DNA from 3 places in the Pseudoalteromonas sp. P1-13-1a genome. Region 1 is predicted to be linked to each of the others. Evidence: predicted binding sites of a transcription regulator. Region 1 holds the regulator's gene; each other region holds the start of a gene.

The links. Region 1 encodes LexA, which represses DNA repair genes until DNA is damaged. Its sites were predicted from a motif close to TACTGTATNNNNATACAGTA; they were not measured.
Region 2: uvrD (DNA helicase II) is a predicted target of LexA. The motif match lies at 3,013-3,032, and genes of this name have one in related genera.
Region 3: dinB (DNA polymerase IV) is a predicted target of LexA. The motif match lies at 4,041-4,060, and genes of this name have one in related genera.

The regions. Positions count from the first base shown of each region.
Region 1 covers NZ_LKDV01000015.1:68,085-74,456, forward strand. Annotated here, with positions in the region: gene AN391_RS11175 (cytochrome c oxidase assembly protein) at 1-234, opposite strand, end outside; gene ctaD (cytochrome c oxidase subunit I) at 234-1,826, opposite strand; gene coxB (cytochrome c oxidase subunit II) at 1,826-2,968, opposite strand; gene lexA (transcriptional repressor LexA) at 3,441-4,058, opposite strand; gene AN391_RS11200 (PaaI family thioesterase) at 4,236-4,676, shown strand; gene AN391_RS11205 (hypothetical protein) at 4,687-5,067, opposite strand; gene AN391_RS11210 (Rho termination factor N-terminal domain-containing protein) at 5,299-5,550, shown strand; gene AN391_RS11215 (hypothetical protein) at 5,694-6,372, shown strand, end outside.
Region 2 covers NZ_LKDV01000055.1:700-7,071, reverse strand. Annotated here, with positions in the region: gene AN391_RS19365 (GNAT family N-acetyltransferase) at 1-804, opposite strand, end outside; gene uvrD (DNA helicase II) at 782-2,947, opposite strand; gene AN391_RS19355 (hypothetical protein) at 3,260-3,484, shown strand; gene AN391_RS19350 (YacL family protein) at 3,599-3,967, shown strand; gene AN391_RS19345 (dUTP diphosphatase) at 4,051-4,674, shown strand; gene yrfG (GMP/IMP nucleotidase) at 4,675-5,322, opposite strand; gene nudE (ADP compounds hydrolase NudE) at 5,385-5,957, shown strand; gene cysQ (3'(2'),5'-bisphosphate nucleotidase CysQ) at 5,950-6,372, shown strand, end outside.
Region 3 covers NZ_LKDV01000013.1:68,448-74,819, forward strand. Annotated here, with positions in the region: gene AN391_RS10155 (hybrid sensor histidine kinase/response regulator) at 1-442, shown strand, start outside; gene AN391_RS10160 (fumarylacetoacetate hydrolase family protein) at 458-1,078, shown strand; gene AN391_RS10165 (hypothetical protein) at 1,029-1,952, opposite strand; gene AN391_RS10170 (aldo/keto reductase) at 2,061-3,113, opposite strand; gene AN391_RS10175 (thioesterase family protein) at 3,180-3,602, opposite strand; gene dinB (DNA polymerase IV) at 4,072-5,124, shown strand; gene AN391_RS10185 (leucyl aminopeptidase family protein) at 5,244-6,372, shown strand, end outside.

The sequences.
Region 1 (6,372 bases):
TTCTTTTGATTTAACAATAAAGGGCGCACCACTTTGCGCATGGGTTGTAAAGCTCACACCTATTTCTCGGTTTTCAGTGATTTGTGTACTTTGCTTAGCTTGCTCAAGCGACGGCTTGCCATTAAGCCCGGTTATGTCGCAAAACACGTCATATAAGGGCACTAAGGCAAATGCAAAAGCAAACATACCTATACAAATAAGAATTAGGCGCTTTAATAGCGGTGCATGTGTCATTATTTAATTTCCGGCGGTGTAGAAAAAGTATGATACGGCGCAGGAGAGTCTACTTCCCACTCTAAACCTTCAGCACCATCCCATACTTTTGCAGGGACTTTATCGCCCCCTCGGGCACATTTAATTACCACAGCCACAAAGAGTAACTGCGATAAACCAAAGGCAAACCCACCTACACTAATAATTGCGTTAAAGTCAGCAAACTGCAGAGCGTAATCGGGAATGCGGCGAGGCATACCTGCCAGCCCAACAAAATGCATAGGGAAAAACAGCACATTAACGCTTACCAGCGATAACCAAAAATGCCACTTAGCCAAGGCAATGTTGTACATATTGCCCGTCCATTTAGGCAGCCAATAATAAGCCCCTGCCATAATAGAAAATATTGCCCCCGTAACTAACACGTAATGAAAGTGCGCCACCACAAAGTAAGTATCGTGATACTGAAAATCAGCTGGTGTTATAGCCAACATCAACCCCGAAAAGCCCCCTAAGGTAAATAGCACAATAAATGCAATACTAAATAACATGGGTACTTCAAAACTTATTGAACCTCGCCACATAGTGGCCACCCAGTTAAAAACTTTTACCCCTGTAGGTACCGATATAAGCATGGTCGCGTACATGAAAAATAGCTCGCCAGCAACGGGCATACCGGTCGTAAACATATGATGCGCCCACACTATAAAGCTCAGTAATGCGATAGAAGAAGTGGCGTATACCATGGAGGCATAACCAAATAGTTTTTTACGAGAGAACGTAGGCACGATGGTCGAAATAATACCAAAGGCGGGTAAAATCATGATGTACACTTCGGGATGGCCAAAAAACCAAAATATGTGCTGAAACATCACCGGATCGCCGCCACCTGCTGCATCAAAAAAGCTGGTTCCAAAGTATTTATCGGTCAGCACCATAGTGACCGCTCCGGCCAATACAGGCATAACAGCAATTAATAAAAATGCGGTTATTAGCCATGTCCAAACAAATAATGGTAGTTTCATCCATGTCATGCCTGGGGCACGTAAGTTAACAATGGTCACAATCACGTTTATTGCGCCCATAATTGAGCTAATCCCCATAATGTGCACTGCAAACACAAACATTGCGGTGTTATCGTTACTGTACGTTGTAGAAAGCGGCGCATAGAACGTCCAGCCAAATGCGGGGCCGCCTCCAGGCATTAATAACGATGCCAATAAAATTAAAAAAGCGAAGGGTAAAATCCAAAAGCTCCAATTGTTCATTCTGGGCAGTGCCATGTCTGGCGCACCAATCATGAGCGGTACCATCCAGTTAGCAAGCCCCGTAAAGGCTGGCATTACAGCACCAAACACCATAATTAAGCCGTGTACTGTGGTCATTTGGTTAAAAAAGTGAGGATCTACCAATTGTAATCCTGGCTGAAATAACTCAGCCCGAATAACCATAGCCATTGCACCACCAATTAAAAACATCGTCAGCGAAAAAATTAAGTACATGCTGCCAATATCTTTATGGTTTGTTGTATATAACCAGCGTTTAAAACCTTTGGCTGGATGGTGGCCGTGGTGAGCGTTATTGGCGTGTGGTTGTTCTACTATGCTACTCATTAGTTCGCCTCCCCATCAGCATCAAGTGCTGCCTGAATTTCACTAGGTTGGATAACATCACCCGTATCGTTACCCCACGCATTGCGTTTGAAGGTAATTACTGCCGCAAGTTGCTTTATAGATAACTGCTTTGCAAATGCCTGCATTGCAGTGCCAGGACGGCCATGAATTACAATATCTATATGATCTTTTATATCACCAAGCACAATGGGGCTACCTTTAAGCGCTGGAAACACACCCGGTAACCCCATACCTGTTGGCTGATGACACGCAGCGCAACTTGCCATATACACTTGCTCGCCTAGCGTCATTAACTCTTCTTTAGGAATCGTTTTCTCAAGTAGGGCTGCATCGGCTAATGCCGCTTTCTGCTTAGCTTGCTTAGCATCTGCAAGCCACGCGTTAAAATCCTCTTGCGACTTAGCTTCAACTACCACGGGCATAAAACCATGATCTTTACCGCATAGTTCGGCGCATTGGCCACGGTAAATACCCTCTTCGTTGATGTTGGTCCACGTTTCATTAATAAACCCTGGGTTGGCATCTTTTTTAACGGCAAAATCAGGTACCCACCAAGAGTGAATAACATCATCAGAGGTCATTAAAAAACGCACCTTTTGATTAATTGGCAGTACTAAAGGTTTATCAACCTCAAGTAAGTAATTGGGGTTTTTATTAGCAAGGTTGGCTATTTCGTCTTGAGGGGTAGACAAAATAGAATAAAACTCCACGTCTTCGCCCATATATTCATAATGCCACTTCCACTGTGACCCAGTGATCTTAATGGTTAAGTCGGCCTTACTGGCATCTTCCATTGCAATCAAGGTTTTAGTGGCAGGGATTGCCATGGCAATTAAAATAACAAACGGAATGGCAGTCCAAAGAATTTCTACTTTGGTACTTTCATGAAATTGGGCAGGAACTGCCCCTTTAGATTTACGGTGATGAATTAGTGCCCAAAACATAATTGCGAACACTATCACCCCAATCACACAACATATTAAAAATATTGTCATGTGTAGCTGATATACATTATTACTTATATCGGTTACGCCCTTGCGCATATTGTATTGGCTATTAGCCAGCACTTGCTGCGGGAACATAATCAATACAAGCCACAAGGCAGAGGTCAGTTTACCCATGTGACGGCTCCTTTGATGCTATTGCGAATGCAAAGCGAAGAGGCATACGGCTTAAACGCCAATTCGTTATTTTTATTATTTAACCAACCTAATTTGTTTTGATTGGTATAGCTGCGCCAACAAAGAATGTGTATTTGTGTGTTCTCAAAACCAAAAAGCTGTGAGTTATTGTTAGCCCAGCACATTAATGATTAGCTAAAAAACGTACAACAAGCAAGTTTCAGTATAAAAAACAAACAAGTTGTATTTTAAAATAAGCTTTAATTACGCCAGCTTAAACACAAGTTAGTTGCTAAATAGCGAGTAAAACTAGGGGGTGCATCATATAAAAGAGGAGTTAAGTGCGAGTGCAAAAAAGTTTACAGGCTAAATAATTTTAGGGCGCTTTGAGGTAGCGGAAGGTCTTTCTTAAAACAAAAATGCACACTTAAAAGTGCGCATTTATAAAAAGTTACTTAAAAATAGTTAAAAATTACATCCAGTCGGCATTTCTTATTACGCCAACAGCTAAACCTTCAATATTAAAAGATTCGTTTTCAAGGTCTACCTCTATAGGCGTAAACTCTTCGTTTTCGGCGTGTAATAATACTTTTCGGCCTGCTTTTTCGAGGCGCTTTACGGTTACGTCTTCATCTACCCGCGCAACCACAACTTGGCCGTTTTCAGCTGTTTGGGTACGGTGTACAGCAAGTAAGTCGCCGTCCATAATGCCTATATCTTTCATACTCATACCGTTAACACGCAGTAAAAAGTCAGCGGCAGGTTTAAACATAAGTGGGTCTATTTTGCAGTGGCTCTCAACATGTTCTTGCGCCAAAATAGGCGAACCCGCTGCAACTCGACCTATTAATGGCAGACCGAGTTGCTCTGGCGCTTCTTCTTCAACCAATTGAATACCACGGCTTGCGCCTGGCTTCATTTTAATAACACCTTTTTTGGCAAGCGCTTTTAAGTGCTCTTCTGCGGCATTGGCACTTTTAAAACCTAGTGTTTGCGCAATTTCGGCACGTGTAGGAGGCATACCAGTGTCTTTAATAAAAACTTTTATTAGTTCGAGTATTTGAGCTTGGCGTTTAGTTAATGGTCGCATACAACTGGTTTTCCATACAGTACATTTAACTGTGAGTATATACAGTTAAATAAAAATCGCAAATTTAAATTGCGCTTTAAAATAGCTAAACACACCGCACTTGGATATATTTTAGGTAATTACAGACGTTCAGTATTTAAAATGCTATAAATTTGCTTTCAGCATAAAGGAGTAATTATGAGTATTTGGCATCAACCCATCACATTAGCGCTTTGCAAACAGTTAGATGAGGGAATAAACGGCCAAGGCACGCTAATGAAAACAATGGGTATAGAAATAACCGAAATAGGCGATGATTACCTAGTAGCTACCATGCCCGCTATTCCTGAGCATCATAACCCTATTGGTATGGTACATGGTGGCGCAAATGTGGTACTTGCCGAAACCGTAGCAAGCTACGCCGCTAACTTTGTAGTGGACTTTACAAAATTTTATTGTGTTGGCCAGGAAATTAGCGCCAGCCATTTAAAGGCCTCTCGAAATGGCACTTTAACCGCTGTTACTCGTGCATTTCATATTGGTAAGCGCAGTTCTGTATGGGAAATAAAAATAACTAATAGCCGCGGCGAACTTTGCTGCGTATCAAAAATGACCGCAGCGGTTGTCGAGCGCAAATAATTAACTATGGCTACTTTTCGATAGGGTAAATTGTTATTTCCATACCCGCGCCAATTGCAGATATACGTAGCAGTGTATCTGCATGTAGAGCTTGGTTAAAACACTTAGGTGACGTGCCCGATTCAAAGCCAATATCAAAGGTTCTGCGCGAACAGCTCAACCATTGTTTGAGCGCATTACGTGAACACGACTCGATTAATTCACATAAGTGGTTAATTGCTTTGTCAGGCGTGGTTATGTCACCCGCGGCTTCAATACGCGCCAATTGACGATATTCGTCTTTGTCATAATGTAAAACCATCGCGTTTTTCTTTAAGTCTGCCACTAGGGCGCTAATATCTTGTTTAGACTCAAGCTCTAGATCTACATTTAAAAATTGAATTTCCGACATTGTCTGCTTTTTACCCTCTTATAGTTTCATCGCAAACTTTAACGCAGTTTTACTTTTATACCAAATCAACTAAGCGGTAAACATGGCTTTATTAATAGAAAAAACCTGTTTAAACGCCATTGGCACCTAATTTGCCTTATTAAACGGGTTAGGCTAGTTAAGCACAAATTTAGCGTTTATGTATGAAAGTTATACACACACTGTGTAATTAAAAGCTGTAGGAGAACAATAATGGTAGATCATGGCCCGCAAATTAAAAATGATGAACAGTACGATGCGCTTCGCGATGAAGGCATGAGCAAACAAAAAGCCGCGCGAATTGCTAATAGTAATACTCATAAAACCGCAGTTAAAGGCGGCAAAGCCTCAAAGTATGAGAAGCGCACTAAAAAACAGTTATACGATAAAGCAAAAGAGGTAGGCATTAGTGGCCGCTCAAAAATGAGCAAACAAGAGCTCATAAATGCCCTGCGTGATCATTAAACGCAGCCTCACTGATTTTTTATCGCTCCTTTTTATTATTTTTATAAAGTTAGAGTAAGCTTATGAATAACTGCGACAAAATGCCGCAGTAAAAGCATGGGCTGCTGTAATACACTAACGCTAAAAATAATAAGAAGCACAAAATGAGAAAGCAACTATTTAAGCGCGCACGAAAACTACATAAGTGGCTAGGCTATTTACTTGCCTTACAAATTTTAGCTTGGCTTTTAGGTGGCTTAGTAATGAGCGCAATACCACTTGAATACGTACATGGTAAGCACCTTGCAAAACGCACACTTACAAACCCATTTACACAAGCAGACTACCCCACATCACTCGATAATATTACGTCACAAGTGGCTAACCCCACTCAAATAATATTTGAGCACTTTTTAACTACCCCGCTTATTACTGTTATTAACAGCACCGAGCAGCAAAGCTTTAATGGCTTAACGGGCCGCCCTTTTAAGCCACCCACTAAAATACAAATCACCGCTAATGCGCAGGCTCATTTGCTCATTGACGCTAAGCCAATTAGCACCACACTTTTAAAACAAGGTACACGAGAGGTCGGATATAAAACAAATGTGTGGCAAGTACAATTTAACGACACCTTTAATACTACGCTGTATTTAAATGCAGTTAACGGCAAAGTTATTACCATTCGCAGCACGCTATGGCGCATCTTCGACTTTTTTTGGATGCTGCATATAATGGATTACGACGAGCGAGAAGATTTTAACAACCCGTTACTTATCAGCTTTGCAGCCACCAGCGTGCTATTTTGTTTGTGCGGTATCATTTTATTAATGCAGAACGTTA
Region 2 (6,372 bases), on a different contig from region 1:
CAACTGATTAAGCAGTGCATCTGGGGCCATGTATTGTAAATTAGCTAAATGTTTTTGCTGAGCCTTGTATTCAACCTGTAAGGTTTTAGCTAAATGCTTAAAACAGCTATGGGTGGCTCTGAATTGTGTTGCGCATACAATGATTTTTTTATCATGTAATGCTGCGGCTGCAAGACCAAGCGCGGCTGATTTTCCTCGCCCTCTGTCGGCATTAATAATTAAAGGCCTGTTCGCGCGGCCTGTGGCCACCTTAATTATTTGTTCAACGCATTGTTGCTGCGCCTGATACTCAATTTTATTCGTTACATTGCTTTTGATCGGCGGCTGTTTAAAGTCAGTGTGTTCATCAAAGTGTATGACGGGTAGCGTTTGTAAAAGGCGAGAAAAACGTAAATTAAAATAGCTTTGCCGATTACTACTTCCATGAGATTGCACGCTTTTAAGTGCAGGGTCTTGCCAAGAGGCTAAACTTTGTAAGTCAGGCAGTAATAAAAATAACAAACCGCCTGCTTTTATGGTACCGGCAAGGGCAGCAAATTTATCGGGGTAAATGCCACTAAAGCCATCATAAACGGCATGAATAAACTCTTGTCCAAGTAGTTCATGGGTATGCTCAGGCCAACTTGAATTAGCAATGCCGCTGTTTGACAGCAGTTTTACATTATCTGAGTCTGTTAATGTGCTTAGTAGCTCGTAGCACCAAGCGGCTTGGCCTGTGATAAGTACTAACTGACGATGTTTTGCGTCAGTTAGTTGCTGTGTTAATTGTTCAACATAGTGCTTATACAGCTTGAAGTCGTGCATATGCGGTCACTAGCCATTTGCTGCCAAGGTCGTCAAAGTTAACTTGTACACGCGATTGTGCGCCACTGCCTTCGTAATTTAGCACAGTGCCAATACCAAATTTAGCGTGCAGTACACGTTGACCTAAGTTAAACCCACTTTCTTCAAAAGCTGCATGGCTTACTGACGCGCTAAAGCGCCCAGCAGCAGGTGGTCGCGATACCTGCGTTTTAATACGAATTTCTTCTACGCAGTCTTCGGGTATTTCGCGTAAAAATCGCGATGGGCTGTGGTATTTCTCTTGGCCGTATAAACGGCGGCTTTCGGCATGGCTTATGTAAAGCTTGTCCATTGCACGGGTCATACCCACGTAACAGAGGCGGCGTTCTTCTTCTAAGCGCCCTGATTCTTCATTACTTTGCTGCGATGGGAACATACCTTCTTCAACGCCCACCATAAACACAAGTGGAAACTCTAATCCTTTAGCAGAGTGAAGAGTCATCATTTGTACAGCGTCTTCGTGCTCATCCGCTTGGCCTTCACCAGATTCAAGCGAGGTGTAGGCTAAAAAGCCCTGTAATGGTGAGCTAAACTCTTCTTCTTCAGGGAGCTCGTACTGATCGCATGCACTGATAAGCTCTTCTAAGTTTTCTACGCGAGCGCGGCCTTTTTCGCCTTTTTCAGCTTGATACATAGCCATTAAACCAGACGTTTGAATCGTGTATTTGGCTTGCTCTTGTAGTGTAAGGTCGCTAATTTTATCTTCTATGTGTTCGACCAACTCTACAAACTTTGTAACAGCGCTTGCCGCACGACCCGATAAATGCTGTTGTTCAACAATTGCTTTAGCCGCGTACCAAAGAGGCAGCGACTCAGCACGCGCACAGTCGCGTATATGGCTAAGAGTTTTATCGCCAATACCGCGCGCAGGGGTGTTAATTACACGCTCAAATGCGGCGTCGTCTTGGCGGTTTCCTACCAATCGTAAGTACGATAGCGCATCTTTAATTTCTTGACGTTCGAAGAAACGCATACCGCCGTAAATACGGTATTTTAAGCCTTCTTGAAGCATGGCTTCCTCGAGTACACGAGATTGCGCGTTACTGCGGTATAAAATGGCGGCGTCTTGCAGCGCATTACCGGCATTTAACCAGCTGCGTAGCTTACTACTTACAAAGCGGGCTTCGTCTAGCTCGTTAAAGGCTGCATAAATTGATATCGGCTCGCCTTCGTTGCCATCGGTCCACAAGCTTTTACCCATGCGCTCTGCATTATTTTTTATAAGCGCATTAGATGCTTTTAGAATGGTTGCGGTTGAGCGATAGTTTTGCTCAAGGCGAATAGTTTCAGCATTAAAGTCTGTTAAAAAACGCTTTATATTTTCTATTTTAGCGCCGCGCCAACCGTAAATACTTTGGTCATCGTCGCCTACAATCATAATGCTTTGCGTATCGCCTGCAAGTAGCTTTAACCATGCGTATTGAATGGTATTGGTATCTTGGAATTCGTCTACCAGCATGTGGGCAAAGCGCTGCTGGTAATGGCGAAGTAGCGTAGGGTTATTTTTAAGAACCTCGTAGCTACGTAGCAGTATTTCTGCAAAATCGACTAAACCAGCGCGGTCACATGCTTCTTGATAGGCTGCATATACACGCAGCATCATTTGCTCGTTTATATCGTAGGCTTGAATATCTTTAGGACGCAGGGCTTCATCTTTCTTAGCGCTGATGTACCAGCCAAATTGTTTAGCTGGCCATTTTTTATCATCAATATTCATTGATTTTAATAAGCGCTTGATCATTCTTAGTTGATCGTCAGAGTCTAAAATTTGAAAGGCTTCTGGTAGGTTTGCTTCACGATGATGAGCGCGCAAAATACGGTGTGATAAACCATGGAATGTACCAATCCACATGCCTCCCACGGGGGCTTTTAGGGTTTCTTCAACACGGGTGCGCATTTCTTTAGCGGCTTTATTAGTAAAGGTAACCGCAAAAATACTATAAGCAGAAGCTTGCTCAACCTGCATTAACCACGCGATACGATGAACTAAAACACGTGTTTTACCCGAACCAGCACCTGCTAATACCAGCATGTTTTGTAGTGGGGCTGCAACGGCATCGCGTTGTTTGTCATTTAAGCCATCGAGTAATTCAGAAACGTCCATCGTTACGCCTTTTCAATCAATAATGAGAGGGAGTATAACAGGTGTTTTTGTTAGGCTAAATAAAATACTGTTTTTATGAACAGCTATTCTAAAAATACTTGTAAAACTAATTGCTTAGCTGTTTATTTATGCTGTTAAGTAACTGTAATTAAGAATAAAAATAATCAAATTGACCTATATTTAGTAAAAAACACTAAATCAGTTATTTTGTGCTAGTTTAACTAATTGATTTTTAAGCTTTAAAAAATTGGCATAAAGTGTGATAGTAAGTAAATAACTAAAATTTAAAATTAATTAACTACAGAGGTAAGTATGGCTGATCAAGGTTCTGGCGGTAATGTAATTGCGGCGTTGTGTAATATATTTTTTCCTGGTTTAGGGCAACTGGTACAAGGGCGTATTTTAGCTGCTATCTTCTTTGCGCTAGCTATTATAATTAGTTACGCACTTATTTATGTATTGGTAGGCTTTGTACTTGTGCCTATTATTTATTTATGGTCGATTATAGATGCTGCACGTTTTAGATCGCGAAGTTAGCTTTTATGCCACCTATTTAAATAGCGCCCATTGGCGCTATTTTGCGTTTTAGGGGCGATGTTCAGGGCTATTTATGGGTATAATTAGTGCATTAGCGTTTTATAAGTAAAAATTATGGAATATCAATTTATACGTGACCCTATTAGCGGGCTGCGCATTAAAATAAGCAGCGAGCATGCCCTAATTGGCCGCTGGTTAAATGAAGAAATTGGCAAAGAAAAAGTGGCGATGGTACAAGCACTTATCAACTCAGTTAAAACAAGCTACGAGCCAATAACGTTAAAAGGCCAAGAAATAGACTTAATACTCTCTAAAGACGAAGCCTTATTTGAAGCCCATGCCCTACACCAAGACAGTGAAGACTTAGTTGCCTATCAAGATGATGACTTAATGCTTGAAGAAAATGGCCTAGTGAGTGGTTGTGGCTTTGAAGATTTTATAGATTTAATTGAATCTTGGGCTGACTTTAGCGGCTCAAAGTAAAACCAGAATTATTAAAATAGTGCTGATGCATTGCGCTTTTTTTATCTGTACTATTACACCAATCAAAAACGTCAGGAATGAATATGTCTGCCAATTTAAATAAGCTAGTCGTTATGCTAGAAATGCAAAATGCCATGAATACTAAGGTTCATGAGCAATGGTTTAGCCAAGGTTTTGAGTGGTATAGAGCCATTTGGGTAGAGTGTGCAGAAATGCTAGACCACTACGGTTGGAAGTGGTGGAAAAAGCAAACCCCAGATACTGAGCAAGTCATTTTAGAATTGGTTGATATATTTCATTTTGGTTTGTCATTAAGAATCGATGGAACAACACCCTACGAAGAATTAGCTAAACAGTTGGAGAAAGAACTTAGCGCGCCTCAAGCCGCAGAAGATTTTAAACAAACGCTTGAAGTATTAGCCGCTTCAGCAGTGGCTAACAAAACCTTTAACGCTGCTGCATTTGCAGGGTGTATGGCGCAAATAGGGATGGATATTGACGATTTATACCGGGGTTACGTAGGGAAAAATACGTTAAACTTTTTCCGCCAAGATCATGGCTACAAAGATGGCAGCTACATTAAAGTGTGGAACGGTCAAGAAGATAACGAGCATTTGGTTGAAGTCGTAAAAAGCCTTGATACCGAACATGCCGACTTTGCAAAGTTAGTATACCAAGGTTTGGAAGCTCGTTACCCAAAAAGCTAATTATATAATAGTGCGGTAGTCGGTTACGTTTAAGTAATCGGCTATTACATTATGTGGTTGCTTACTATCAGGGTTAGCAACCGCAAGTAAATGTTCTATGCCGTATTCTCGGGCTGCATTTAAAACAGGCACACTGTCATCAACAAACAAAGTGCGCTGCTTATTAAACCCTAAGTCTTTTTGTACTTGATGCCACAAACTTTGCTGCTCTTTACTCACGCCGTATTGGTGAGTCGACACCACGCCATCTAAATAATTATCTATCGCGGTGTGTTCAAATTTGAGCATGACGTTTTCAGGATGGGCGTTAGTTAACAAAATCAGCTCTTTACCTGCTTTTTTTAACTCAGTTAAAAAGTGAGGCACATCTTCGCGTACTTTTATTAGGTGTTGGGTTTGACGTTTTAGTTCCATTATCGGCAACTTTAACTGTTCTTCCCAATAATCTAAACAATACCACTGTATTTGGCCACTTACCGCTTGGTAGCGTTTGTGCATATCGGCTTTTGCTTCATCAAGGGTGATATTGCGAGTGCGTGCAAGTTGTTCTGGAACAACGTTAAGCCAAAAGTGACTATCGAAATGCAAATCGAGTAATGTTCCGTCCATATCAAGTAAAACGGTATCGATTTTTGACCAATTTAGCATGGGCTTTTCCTTGTGAAAAGTTTATGATTAAGCACAACTGCCATGATAGCAAAATAACGCCAATGACACAGAAAAAGCACCCAACTCCACCGCAAATTATTAGTAATAATGTAGTTGCTAAAAGCCGTTTATTTACTGTTGAATCATTAGAGCTTAAGTTTTCTAATGACGAAGAGCGCCAGTATGAGCGAATACGCGGCGGTGGCCGTGGGGCAGTAATGATTGTGCCAATAACTGCGGACAACGAAATGCTACTGGTACGTGAATATTGTGCAGGCACGAACGACTACCAATTAGGTTTTCCTAAAGGCTTAATAGACCCAGGCGAAACGCCCCAACAAGCTGCAAACAGAGAGCTTAAAGAAGAAGTGGGTTTTGGCGCTGAATTTTTTGAGCCATTAAAAGTAGTATCAATGGCGCCAAGTTACTTTAACGCAACTATGCATATTTTATTTGCTAAGCAGCTATACCCGCAAACGTTAGAAGGGGATGAGCCTGAACCGCTAGTGGTTGTTAAGTGGCCATTAACAGATTGGCAGTCATTATTAGAGCAAGACGATTTTACCGAAGCTCGCAGTGTTGCCGCTTTGTTATTATTAAATAAGTATTTAGCGTCTGGAGCTGCAAATGAATAAACTACTAGAGCCTTGTATAGAGCTTGCACAACGAGCAGGCGATGCCATTATGGCTATTTATAAAAAAGATGATATTGGCCAACAAGAAAAGTCAGACGCTACGCCCGTCACAAAAGCAGACTTAGCGTCTAACGATGTGCTCGTTGCTGGTTTAAAAGACCTTGCGCCCGAGATTCCTATTATGTCAGAAGAGACGCCTATTCCGGCACTTGCCCAAAGACAAGACTGGCAACGCTATTGGTTATTAGATCCGATGGACGGCACGGGCGAGTTTATTTTAGAAAGTGGTGACTTTGCCGTTAATATTGCGCTTATTGAAAATAACCACCCCGTTTTAGGTGTGATCCATTGGCCAGCAAAAGGCATTACTTACTTTGCTACTGCTAATCAGGGGGCATTTAAACGAGAAAATGGT
Region 3 (6,372 bases), on a different contig from region 1:
CTCCTCTTTGTATCAGTGTTTACAAGATTTTTTAGTATCTCCAGAGCACGCGCCTCAAGCTAAAAACATACACAGTGATAAAGCGGTAGTAGAGAAAAAACAGCGATTTTTGTTGGTTGAAGACGACCAAGATGCTGCGCAAATTACACAGTTACTGCTAGAGAGTCTAGGGGTAGAAACTGTGATCACCTCAACGTGTGCACAGTGTTTACAAACCCTAAATCATGACCAGCAATTTGATAAGGTATTGCTTGATATGCATTTACCTGACGGCCGTGGTGTAGATTTAGGGAAGCAAATTAATGAACGTTACCCTAACTTAAGCTTAGTGATTGTTAGTGGTGCAGAGCCTGATCCTAAGCAGATTAAAGATTTAAATATTAATCATGTACTTTTAAAACCGATTAATCTGAGCTTATTAGAAACCTTGATCAGCACGTAACTTAGAAGTGATTTTATGCAGTCAATTAAACTAGAAAGTGAGTTATTAACGCCCTCGAAAATAGTGTGTGTTGGGCGTAATTACACCGCACATATTGCCGAACTTAATAATGAGCTACCAGATCAAATGGTATTGTTTAATAAGCCAAATAGTGCCATAACGGATACCTTATTTACTACGCATAATAACGACACGCTGCACTTTGAAACTGAGCTGTGTTTTATTATTAAAAATAATGAGTTAGCGGGCGTCGGTTTAGGGTTAGATTTAACTAAACGTACTGTGCAAAGTAAGCTTAAAAATAAAGGGTTACCGTGGGAGCGCGCGAAGGCATTTGACGGCTCGGTATTACTAACGCCCTTTGTAAGTATTGCGGATGCTGAGCAGGCGTTTACGTTTGAGCTTAAAATTAACGATAAAGTTATTCAGCAAGGTGATACACAATTTATGATACACAAGCCTAAAGATATTTTAAGTGAAATTAATGAGTTTATGCACTTAGAAAATGGCGATGTAATAATGACCGGGACACCTGCAGGCGTTGGGGAAGTGCCTGCAAACAGTGTATTTACAGTTAGCCTATATGCTAATTCGGCGTGTTTGTTATCTCAACGTTGGCAGGTTCAGTCGTGTTAAGTATTTGCTGTTGGTAATACTTAGAAAACTGAGGGAAACTTTGTTCTAACCAAAAACGCTGACTATTTATATAAGCAGGCGAGTGTAATACCTGCTTATGTAGCGCTTTATTGATTTTATCAAGCGCTTTGGTAGCAAAGTTATTTGGCGCTCTTACTGCACATCCTATCGCTCCTAAAACAAATTTTCGGGAGTCTTCTTCTATTGGTACACTGACAATATTTTTAAATCGACTGTGATTTACAAAATAATCTCCCAGAAACGGGTAGTCTATTGTGTAATCTAAAAAGCCGCGGCTTAATCGAGCAATCACTGCTTGGCTTTCATTTTCGCTACTCCAGCTCAGCGATGCTTTACGATACACCGTGGTATTTTCGATTATTTTATTAATTTCTGAAGTAAACTTGCGCGCCGCCGCTTGACCATATACATATTGTTCGTCCGACAATAAATGAATAAGTTTAATAGGGTTCCCGTGTCGAGCTTGTATTTCTGCTGCCAGTTTTTGCGTGGTTAAAACCGAAAAGGGCGGGTATACCGTTGTTGGGGTAGAAAACTGTAGTACATCATTAGCTGTTTTTTTATGAATCACACACGGAAAGCACACATTATCGCCTTCATTTAAGTGCTTATTAATTCGCTCTTGCGGCACAATTAAGCGCGTGTGTTTTACATCATCAATAGTTTGGATGAGTTGCTCTGTGAGATTATCGCAAACCCCACCCTGAGGGGCGTGTGAGTCTTTATCTATATGAAACGGAGGCGTGTAACTTTGTAACCACACAATTTCTTCAATTGGGTGTGTATTGTCAGCGTACCCGTAATGTGAAAAGCCACCCAGTACAACGCAAAATAAAACTATATTTTTAAGCATAACCCACTAAAAATAATCCATTTAAGTTAACTTTAGTATAGTTTTACTTTGCATATGTTCAAATTTAACAACAGAATAGGCAGTAATTAAACCGCCTATTATTTTGCTTTAGTATGGCTGCGGGTAATCTTTAAAAATTGCGCCAATTTCAGCAAGGGTGTCATTGCTTAAAGTTAAGTTAAATGCGTCAATATCTTCTTTTAATTGCGCCATATTAGTCGCACCAATAATTGATGAAGTAACGCCATCGACTTGATTACACCACGCAAGGGCTAATTGTGCCGGTGTTATACCAATTTCATGCGACAAATCCACATAGCGCTGCGTTGCTTTTTGCGCGTTAGGGGTATCCCTGAAAATGCCATTTCGCTGCATAAATGTCCAACGCGAGCCCGCTGGGCGTGCACCGTTTAGGTATTTACCCGTTAGTAGGCCAGCAGCAAGCGGCGACCAAGGTAAATAAGCAATGTCTTCATGAATACATTGCTCAATTAAGTAGGGCCAATCTTTAGCGTGCGCTAGGCTAAATTCGTTCTGAATCGAAACCATTCGCGGTAAGTTATGCGCTTTAGCTAAATTTAAAAACTGGCTAATGCCCCATGGCGTGTCATCTGAAAGACCACAAAATTTTATTTTGCCGGCTTTAACGCACTCATTAAGGCCTTCTAAAATATCTAGCATGCCAGCTTGTTGTTGCTCGGTATTTACGTCACTAAAAGTAAGTTTACCTGGCCACTGCCTGCCAAAATGCGGGGTAGAGCGATTAGGCCAGTGCAATTGATATAAATCTATGTAGTCGGTTTGTAAACGCTTGAGGGAGTTATCTACAGCCTCAATAACCGCGCTGCGTGTTATATCGCCGCCATCACGTACCCACGACAAGCCGTTGCCCGCAATTTTAGTGGCCAATACAATATCACCGCGTTTTTGTTGGTTGCGGTTTAGCCAGTTACCAATAATTTGCTCTGTTTTACCGTAAGTGTCTGGTGAAGGAGGAACGGCATACATTTCGGCGGTATCAATAAAATTAACGCCTTGCGCTAAGGCATAGGCTATTTGCTCATCTGCCTCTTGTTGGGTATTTTGTTTACCCCAAGTCATGCTACCTAGGCATACTCTTGAAACATCAACCCCGCTGCTGCCTAACGGACTGTATTGCATGTAAAATCCTTAAATTGTGTAAGATCTTGAGTGTGGCTTATTAATACCAGCTCGCATACTATTTAATTAAGCGAATTGGTGTAATGCCGATAATAATGGCTCAGTGATCGCCGCCTTTTGCCCCGCTTTAAAGTCAAACATAACTACTTGAGAGTAGCCTGTTGTAGTAACAGCTTGCTGTGCATGACTATATACAGAGTAATTCATCATAAAGCGGTCGCTTTTTATATCCGAAATAGTAATACCTACGGTTAAAGTATCTGGAAAGGTTACAGGGCGCTTGTAGCGAATGTTGTTTTCGCTAATAACGGGACCTACGTCACCTGGTTTTATCGTATCAAACTGGTTTATTTTATTTAAAAAGTCGATGCGCGCAATTTCAAAGTAACGCAAGTACACCACGTTGTTTACATGTTGTAGGGCGTCCATATCGGCCCAAGCGACGGTGATATCGGTATGAATAGGGTGCTGTTCTTTGAACCTTTGCATGTATGTGTACTCTTAGTTTTAAATGAATCAGGTTATCAATATGGTGTTTGTAGCTCAAGACAATAAATACCATGTTTTTTTATAAGATGATTGTATCTATTTATTTTTAGGACTACAGTTAATTAACACAGACCACACACACGAGAACACACATGCAAAATATAATTAATTGGGCTTTAGCCAGTTTAATTTTTATAGCATCTTTTGCTTGCTACGCTATGGGTAATGCTTCAGGCGGTATCATGCTTTTAGCTGCGGGGTTTTTATTGGAATTTGTTTTTTGGCTACATTGCTTTAAAAAAGAAAAGCGCTTTAAGCTGCCGTTTTAAAAGCTGTATAAAGCTTGCTTAATTTAAACGCCAAACTTACTAGCGATTTTACTTTAGCAAGTAAACTGGCTTTATTAACCTTGCTTAATGAAAGTGAATCCTTAATAATGGCTGTATAAATAAACAGTTGTTATGTGGTAATGAAAAAGTTTATTCATATCGACATGGACTGCTTTTATGCAGCGGTTGAAATGCGTGATAACCCCAATCTTGCCAATGTGCCTTTAGCCATTGGTGGTAATAGTCGCCGAGGCGTGCTTTCTACAGCAAACTATAAAGCGCGCGAATATGGTGTACGCTCGGCTATGTCTAACTATCATGCCAAACAATTATGCCCAGATTTAGTTATTGTGCCTGGGCGAATGGCTGTTTATAAAGAAATTTCTAACCAAATACGGGCTATATTTAAACGTTATACTGACCTAATAGAGCCTTTGTCGCTTGATGAAGCCTACCTAGACGTCACCAATAGCTCGGCATTTAAAGGTAGTGCTACGCTTATTGCTCAACAAATTAGAGCCGATATTTTCAACGCTACTGGCCTCACTGCCTCTGCAGGCGTTGCTCCCATTAAGTTTATTGCGAAAATTGCTAGCGATGAAAACAAACCCAATGGCCAGTTCGTTGTATTACCAGATGAAGTTGATTCGTTTTTAAATAATTTGCCGCTGGGTAAAATACCTGGTGTGGGTAAGGTCACCCTTGAAAAGCTTAATTTAAAAGGATTGTATACAGGTAAAGATGTTCGCGAGAAAGGTGTGAATTGGATGCAACAGCATGTGGGGAATTTTGGTGTATCGCTTTATCAAAAATGTGCTGGCGAATACATTGGTAAAGTAACAACCGAGCGAGTACGTAAATCACTCAGTGTTGAGCATACTTATGAATACAACAAAAATAGCTTACAAGAGTGTCTAGATCAGTTGCCTAAATTACTGGAAGAGCTGACAGCGCGTCTTAATAAACAACAGCTACAAAATCGTATAAATAAATTAAGCGTAAAAGTGAAATTTGCAAATTTTGTGGTGACCAGTGCCGATCAAGCTCATCATCAATTAAACACAGCTATTTTTACTGAGCTACTTTCAAAAGCGTATCAACGGGGTATGCAGCAACCGGTGCGTTTACTAGGCATAGGGGTGGGTGTTAAAAATGAACCTAATTTAAATCTACAATTGAGCATTCTAGATTAGAGTGTACTTGAGTGTAACACCAAGTTGCCAGATTAAAATGAGCTCATCGCAGGTGGCTGGTTTTGTGTTTTTATATCAACGATAATAGCCCCTTATGTTTTCTAACAGGAGCTTTACTTATGGCATATCCTCAAGCGATAGCTGCACAATCACTCAGTGCAAGCTTTGCAGCATTTTCTCACGATGCACTTATTATAATTAGTGATGACTTTTCTCAACTTCCGAATAACTCACTACGTGATGCCATTGAATCACAGGCTAAAGTAGACTCTCGTATTGGTAAACAAGTTACGTTTTTAGTAATTGATAATCTACGCGTTGTTTTAGCACCTACAGGGCCGCTTAATCGCGATTACGATGATGTAAGACGCTACTTTGATGCCGCCAAACTCGCGATTAACGAAGCAAAAGCCGCGGGCAGTGTAAACCCTGCTATTTACTTACCTAAATTACATACGGATGCGCGTTACCAGCATGCATTAGAGGTGGCGTATTTAGGTGCATGCCAAGCATTATGGCAACCTTTAGAGGCGCGTGAATACCACGGTGAAAGTATTGAGCCCATTACGCAAATTGGTTTAATTGATGCGAGTGAGCAAACAGTAAAAGCTGTTAACGCAATTGCTGCAGGCCAATATGCTGCGCGCGATTTATGCGGTACTGAGCCTGAACGTATGGCGCCACCACGCTTTGCCGATTACTGTGTTGAGCTTTTCAAAGGCTCTACAGTGGCAGTTGATGTGATTGACGACATAGACACAATAGATAAAAACTACCCTATGCTTAGCACCGTTGCGCGCGCATCTTATGCGGTTGAGCGCCACCACCCACGCGTAGTAAAACTAGAGTACGTACCAGAGGGTGAAGTAACGCGTACGCTAATGTTTGTGGGTAAAGGTTTAGTATACGACACCGGCGGCGCCGATTTAAAAGTAGGCGGTTACATGGCAGGTATGAGCCGCGATAAAGGCGGTGCTGCATCTGTAGCGGGCTTTATGAAAGCGGTTGCTGATTATCAGCCAAAAGGCGTTAAAGTGATTTCTTATTTAGCGGTGGTTCGCAATTCGATTGGTTCAGATTGTTTTGTACCAGATGAAATCATTACTAGTCGTGAAGGCGTACGCGTACGCATTGGTAACACCGATGCCGAAGGGCGTTTAGCTATGGGTGACCTACTTAGCGAAATGAAAGACTTGGCTAAAACACAAGTTAACCCAACTCTATTTACTGTAGCCACTCTTACAGGCC